DNA from 2 places in the Arthrobacter sp. B10-11 genome. Region 2 is predicted to be linked to the other one. Evidence: riboswitches for the same ligand, from Rfam matches in the RefSeq annotation. Region 2 holds a riboswitch; the other holds the start of a gene.
The links. A riboswitch is a leader RNA that binds a small molecule or an ion and turns the genes downstream of it on or off. The one in region 2 is predicted to bind glycine.

Region 1 (3,406 bases), on a different contig from region 2:
CCGGGATCAGCAGTTCGACGCCGGTGCCCGGGTTCAGTTCGTGGATCTTCCGGACGGTTTCGGCGTAGAGCCAGACACCTTCATCGGCCAGGTCGTCGCGGGCCACGCCGGTGACGGTGGCGTAGCGCAGCTGCATGGCCTGGACCGAGCGGGCCACCTTGGTGGGTTCGAACATGTCCACCGGGGAGGGTTTGCCGGTATCGATCTGGCAGAAATCACAGCGCCGGGTGCATTCGGAGCCGCCGATCAGGAACGTGGCTTCCTTGTCTTCCCAGCACTCGAAGATGTTCGGGCAGCCGGCCTCCTCACACACGGTGTGGAGGCCTTCCTTCTTGACCAGGTTCTTGAGCTGGACGAACTCCGGGCCCATCTGGACCTTGGCCTTGATCCACTCCGGCTTACGCTCCACCGGTGTGGCCGCGTTGCGCTGCTCGATACGCAGCATCTTCCGGCCTTCTGGTGCCAGTGTCATAGTTCTCTTTCCTTCAGCATTCGACTTCAGCATTCGACGACGTTGACGGCGAGGCCGCCCATGGCCGTTTCCTTGTATTTGGAGGACATGTCCCGGCCGGTCTCGCGCATGGTCACGATCACCTCGTCCAGGGACACCCGGTGCGTCCCGTCACCCCACAGCGCCATCTTCGCGGCATTGATCGCCTTCGCCGCAGCGATGGCGTTCCGCTCGATGCAGGGGATCTGCACCAGACCGCCGATCGGATCACACGTCAGGCCCAGGTTGTGCTCCATCGCGATCTCCGCCGCGTTCTCCACCTGCGCAGGAGTGCCGCCCATCACCTCGGCCAGACCGGCAGCGGCCATCGACGACGCCGAGCCCACCTCGCCCTGGCAACCCACCTCGGCACCCGAAATCGACGCCTGCTCTTTGTACAGCACACCAATGGCACCGGCGGTGAGCAGGAACTTCACCACCACATCATCCCGGTCCGCCTGCGTCGCCTTATCCATGCCCGGCGCGAAATGCAGGGCGTAATACAGCACCGCCGGAATGATCCCCGCCGCCCCGTTCGTCGGCGCCGTGACCACCCGCCCGCCGGAGGCGTTCTCCTCGTTCACGGCGAGGGCGATCAGGTTGACCCATTCCTGCCAGTACTTCGGATCCCGGTACTCCGGGTCCCGGGAATCCTGGTCCCGGGTCTCCTTCATCAGGCGTTCGTGCCAGTCCGGGGCCCGACGGCGGACCTTCAGCCCGCCCGGCAGCAGCCCCTCACGCTTCAGGGACACCGCGACGCACTCCTCCATCACGGAGTAGATGTGCAGCAGCCCTTCGCGGATCTCCTCCCCGGACCGGGACGCCCGTTCATTGACGAACATGATCTCCCCGATGGACAGGCCCTTGGACTGGCACCGGCCCAGCAACTCCGCAGCGGTCCGGAACGGCAGCGGCAGCTCCTTCTTGGACTCCTCCAGCTCCTGCCGGGCCGCGTCCTCCTCACCCTCACGGACAATGAACCCGCCGCCGACGGAGAAGAACGTCGCCTGGTGCAGCACCTCCCCCTTTTCGTCCGAAACCGTGAACGTCATCCCGTTCGTGTGCCGCGGCAGGATGGTCAACGGTCGCAGCACCATGTCCTTCACCCCGTACGGCAACGCCACACCCAGCCCGTCACCGGCGCCGGCCAGCTGCAGCTTCCCGGTCTCCGCGATCGCCGCCAGCCGCTCCTCCACCTCCGCCGGCAGGATCTTCTCCGGATGAAAACCCTCCAGCCCCAGCAGGATGGCCGTCATGGTCCCGTGCCCGTGCCCGGTCGCAGCCAGCGAACCGTACAGGTCCACCCGCAGCGACGCCACCCGGTCCAGGTCACCGGACGCCTTCAGCTCCTCGGCGAACACCGCGGCAGCCCGCATCGGACCCACCGTATGCGAACTCGACGGCCCGATTCCAATGGAAAAAAGATCAAACACACCAACAGCCATGGCCGGGTGTCCTTAGGTGCCCGGGCGCAGCGGGGCGGAGGTTTTGGGGAACAACTGAACGGTCACGAGGAACTCCATAATTCAGGTGGCGCATGGCGCCACGATGATTCGGGTTCCTCCCCGCTCTGTATCTGACCTGAGAGTTTCCGCGGACCCTGCTGCTACGGGGTGCCGCTTGCACCGTCGGTGAGCCCGGAGACCGGACTACTTTCCAGAGTTGCCTCGCCGCGGCGGTACGTGGGCCTGAGAGATTCCTGGGGAGGATTTGCTCCTACGGCGCCTGCTGAACGTACCGGCAGGACTCTCCCGCCGCAGATCAAAAGCGTGTGCCACTTGTCGGTGACACGGCTCACACATTATCCCGTCCGGCGGACAACATGCAACAGAGTTACTTCGTGTGGATCATTCCGCCCGTGCCGGGCGCTCCGGAATCCCGTCCCGGTACATCACGGTGCTGCGTTTGAAGATCTCGGCATAGACCGAAGACCGGACGGATGTGACCGTGTCCATCTGCCGGAGATCGTCGAGCAGCAGCCGGAGTTCGTCCAGGCCTGGCAGAGCCACCTGGGCCAGCACGTCCTCACCGGAGGCGGCGGCCCAGCGGGTCACCGGAAGGCTGGCCAAGTACTTCGCCGGCGCCTCCGCCGCCTTCCCGGAACGGGTCAGGGTAAGGAGGGACTCCACGGGAAATCCGAGCACTGCGGGATCCACCACTGCCCTGATGAACAGGGCACCGGAGTTGGTCATGGCTTCAAGGCGGCGGCTGACGGTTGCCTTGGAGACCGACAATGCGGAGGCCAGCTCATCCACGGTGGCCCGGCCGTTGCGGTGGAGGAGCTCGGCCAGCGACCGGTTCGTTTCATCAAGTGCCTCACCCGGCTGGCCGGTGCGGATTCCGGCCAGCCGGCCGTCCTCGTCGCGGTGGAGCGCGGCGTACTGTTTCTTGTCCAGTACGTCCGGAGTCCAGCCGCTGGGGGTCCGGAAATACTCCAGCAGCGGTGTCATGGCGAAGGACTGCACACCGTCCACCCCGGACAGGCGCCGGTAGAGAAGCCCGCCGAGTTCATCCGGGGAAAGAAACAGCTCCGCCACGGCCTCGTTCGTGCCGGACAGTGCGGTGACCCACGACGACTCTTCCTGCACCGCCAGCCAAGTGCAGACACTGCGAAGATTGCGCGGCGCCGCCGTCACGCGCAGCAGGAAGGCCGACCGCGCACTGACGGATGATGGATTGACGAAGGAGTTTGTGCGCACCACCCCGGCTTCGAGCAGCTTGTTGCCGCGGCGCGCCACGGTGCGTTCCTGCTGCCCCAGGACATCGGCGATCAGGCGCCAGGGAGCGCGTCCGTTCCGAACCAGCGCGGCCACGATCTGCCGGTCCAGGACGTCAAGCTGCTCCATGTCCCGGCTCCTTTCATTGCGGCTGCGAAAGTACGACGCCGGCAGCCTGCTCCCGCTGAACGGAACCGGG
Region 2 (3,406 bases):
GCGGCGGACACCGCGGCGAACCCGAAGCTGCCGATCAACAGGAGCCGCCGGCGTCCGATCCTGTCGCCGAAACTTCCCATGGCAACCAGGAGGCCGGCCAGGACGAGGGGATAGGCGTCAACGATCCACAGCAGCTGAACGCCGGTGGGCTCGAGGCTGCCGGCGATGGCGGGCAGCGCGAATGTCAGTGCGGTGTTGTCTACGGCAACCAGCAATACCGGGAACATCAGCAACGCCAGTGCAAGCCAGTCCTGCCCGCGTTTCGGTGCGCGGAAACTGCCGCCGGCAACAGGGCGGCCGGGTGCAGCGGGGCTCTGTGTGAAAGTCGGCGTGACCGGCGTCGAGGATGCAAATGAATTTCCCATGACAATAACTGTACCGTCTGGACGGTACAGTTAAGAATCCAGCCCCTCCCACCGGGCATGATAGGAACCATGGCCAGAAAACCCGTTGCGCGCGAAGCTGTGCTGGACGCCTTTGAATCCCTGCTGATCGAAGTGGGCGAACGTGCCGCCACGCTGGACGCCGTTGCCCGGCGCGCCGGGGTTTCCAAGGGCGGGCTGCTGTACCACTTCCCGAACAAGGAGGCCTTGATTTCGGCATTGCTGGAACGGATGGACCTGCTCGTAGCGGGAGATCTGGACGTGATGGCAAAAGCTCCGGAAGGGGCTGCCGCCTACTTCATCCGGTCCTCGCTCTGGGCAGGAACCCCGCTGGACCGCGTGTTTGTGGCTGCCACGCGGCTCGCCGAGGTGGCCCACGCGGAAACGATGCACCGGTTTGCGGCAGTCCAGCGGAGCTGGCTGGAGCTTTTGGCCGGCGACGTCGGGCCGGCCATGGCCAAGGCTGTCCTTTACATGGGCGACGGCCTCTATTACAACGCCATGCTGGCCAGCGGCCCCGGCACGGCCCCGCCGGAAATGAGTGGCGACGTCGACAACCTCCTGGCCGCCGTCGACCGGCTCCGCGGCTGACGTCCGTCATGCGGCGCCGGGCTGGACGTCAGAGTTTGCAGACTGGACCGCCGCGTAGGACAATTGCAGCTGTGACTGTTGTCACCGCTAACTAAATATGCCTTTGATCTGCGGCGGGAGAGTTCTGCAAGTAGGTACAAGCAGGCGCCGTAGGAGCAAACCCTCCCCAGGAATCTCTCAGGCCCATGTACCGCCGCGGCAAGGCAACTCTGGAAAGCAGCAGGCTGTCCGCTGGGACGTGCCTGCTCACCGACGGTGCAAGCGGAGCCATGCGTAAGCTGGTCCCCGCGGAAACTCTCAGGTCCAATACAGAGCGGGGAGGAACCCGAACCACTGCGGCGCATCCGGCGCTGCCATTAGTAATGGAGTTCCTTCGTGACGGTTAGTTCAGTCTCCACCACCTTTGTCGACCGGCATATTGGCGCCCGCCGCCAGGCCGATATCGACACCATGCTCAAGTCTGTCGGTTACGACAGTGTCGATTCGCTGGTTGATACCGCAGTCCCCAACGACATCCGCCAGGACGTTGCCCTCCGCCTTCAAGACGCCCTCAGCGAGGTTGAAGTCCTCGGCGAGCTGCGCAAGCTGGCTGCCAAGAACAAGACGGCTGTGCAGATGATCGGCCAGGGCTACTACGACACCGTGACCCCGCCGGTGATCCGCCGCAACGTCCTGGAATCCCCGGCCTGGTACACCGCCTACACCCCGTACCAGCCGGAAATCTCCCAGGGCCGTCTCGAGGCGCTCCTGAACTTCCAGACCATGGTCCAGGACCTCGTGGGGCTGCCCATCGCCAACGCCTCCCTGCTGGACGAAGCCACCGCTGTGGCCGAAGCCGTGTTGATGATGCGCCGCGCCAACAAGAACAAGACCGCCCACGACGGCAAAACCGTCCTCGACGCCGATGTGCTGCCCCAGACCATCGCCATCGTCAAGGGCCGCGCCGAGGCACTCGGCTTCGAAGTTGAGGTTGCGGACCTGTCCCAGGGACTTCCCGACGGCATCATCAACGGCATCGTGCTGCAGCAGCCGGGCGTTTCCGGCCGGGTGTTCGACCACACCGCCGTCATCGCCGCCGCCAAGGAACGCGGCGCCCTGGTCACGGTCGCGGCTGACCTGCTCTCGCTGACCCTCATCACGCCTCCGGGCGAGCAGGGTGCGGACATCGCCGTCGGCTCCACCCAGCGCCTGGGTGTGCCGCTGTTCTTCGGCGGTCCGCACGCCGCCTACATGGCCGTCCAGAAGGGCCTCGAGCGCTCCATGCCCGGCCGCCTGGTGGGTGTGTCCAAGGACAACGCGGGAACTCCGGCCTACCGCCTGGCCCTGCAGACCCGTGAGCAGCACATCCGCCGCGAGAAGGCTACATCCAACATCTGCACCGCGCAGGCACTGCTGGCCATCGTCTCCTCCATGTACGCCGTCTACCACGGCCCCGACGGACTGAAGGCCATCGCCGAGACCGTCCACAACCACGCCCGCACCCTCGCAGCCTCCCTGCAGACCGCAGGCCTCGAAGTCCTGCACGGCAGCTTCTTCGACACCGTCACCGTCCGCGTTCCGGGCAAGGCCGCTGAAATCGTTGCTGCCGCCGAAGCCAGGGGCATCAACCTGCGCGGCATCGATGCCGATACCGTCGGCGTCTCCGTCGACGAAACCACGACGCCGGAAATCGTCGCCGCCGTCGCCGCCGTCTTCGGCGCTGAGGTGGCCGGAACGGATGCGGGCGCCGGCTTCGCCCTCGAGGCCGCCGTCGAGCGTTCCTCGGAGTACCTGCAGCACCCGGTGTTCAACACGCACCGCTCCGAAACCCAGCTGCTGCGGTACATCCGCAAGCTTTCGGACCGTGACCTCGCACTGGACCGCACCATGATCCCGCTGGGTTCCTGCACCATGAAGCTGAACGCCACCGCCGAGATGGAAGCCATCTCCTGGCCGGAGTTCGCCTCCATCCACCCCTTCGCGCCGGACTCCCAGACCGAGGGGTGGCGTGAACTGATCGAAGGCCTGGAAGCGGACCTCGCCGAGATCACCGGCTACGACCAGGTCTCCATCCAGCCCAACGCCGGCTCCCAGGGTGAGCTCGCGGGCCTCCTGGCGATCCGTGGCTACCACCTCTCCCGCGGCGATGACCAGCGCAACGTCTGCCTGATCCCCGCCTCCGCGCACGGCACCAACGCGGCATCCGCCGTGCTGGCCGGCATGAAAGTGGTTGTGGTGGCCACCGCTGCCGACGGCACGATCGACCACGCCGACTTCCAGGCGAAGATCGAGGCCAACAAGGACGTCCTGTCCGCGATCATGATCACGTACCCGTCCACCCACGGCGTGTACGACGCCGACGTGCGCGAAATCTGCGACTCGGTGCACGCGGCCGGCGGCCAGGTCTACGTTGACGGCGCCAACCTGAACGCGCTGGTGGGCCTGGCCCAACC

Region 1: it holds a riboswitch for glycine, as region 2 does, so the genes downstream of both, RW112_RS09045 (L-serine ammonia-lyase) here and gcvP (aminomethyl-transferring glycine dehydrogenase) in region 2, are expected to answer to the same signal.

What each region holds. Positions count from the first base shown of each region.
Region 1 is NZ_JAWMTH010000002.1:729,201-732,606, forward strand. Features, by position in the region: gene lipA (lipoyl synthase) at 1-472, opposite strand, end outside; gene RW112_RS09045 (L-serine ammonia-lyase) at 499-1,935, opposite strand; glycine riboswitch at 2,157-2,254, opposite strand; gene RW112_RS09050 (Lrp/AsnC family transcriptional regulator) at 2,338-3,336, opposite strand.
Region 2 is NZ_JAWMTH010000006.1:27,563-30,968, forward strand. Features, by position in the region: gene RW112_RS17465 (MFS transporter) at 1-365, opposite strand, end outside; gene RW112_RS17470 (helix-turn-helix domain-containing protein) at 435-974, shown strand; glycine riboswitch at 1,079-1,177, shown strand; gene gcvP (aminomethyl-transferring glycine dehydrogenase) at 1,350-3,406, shown strand, end outside.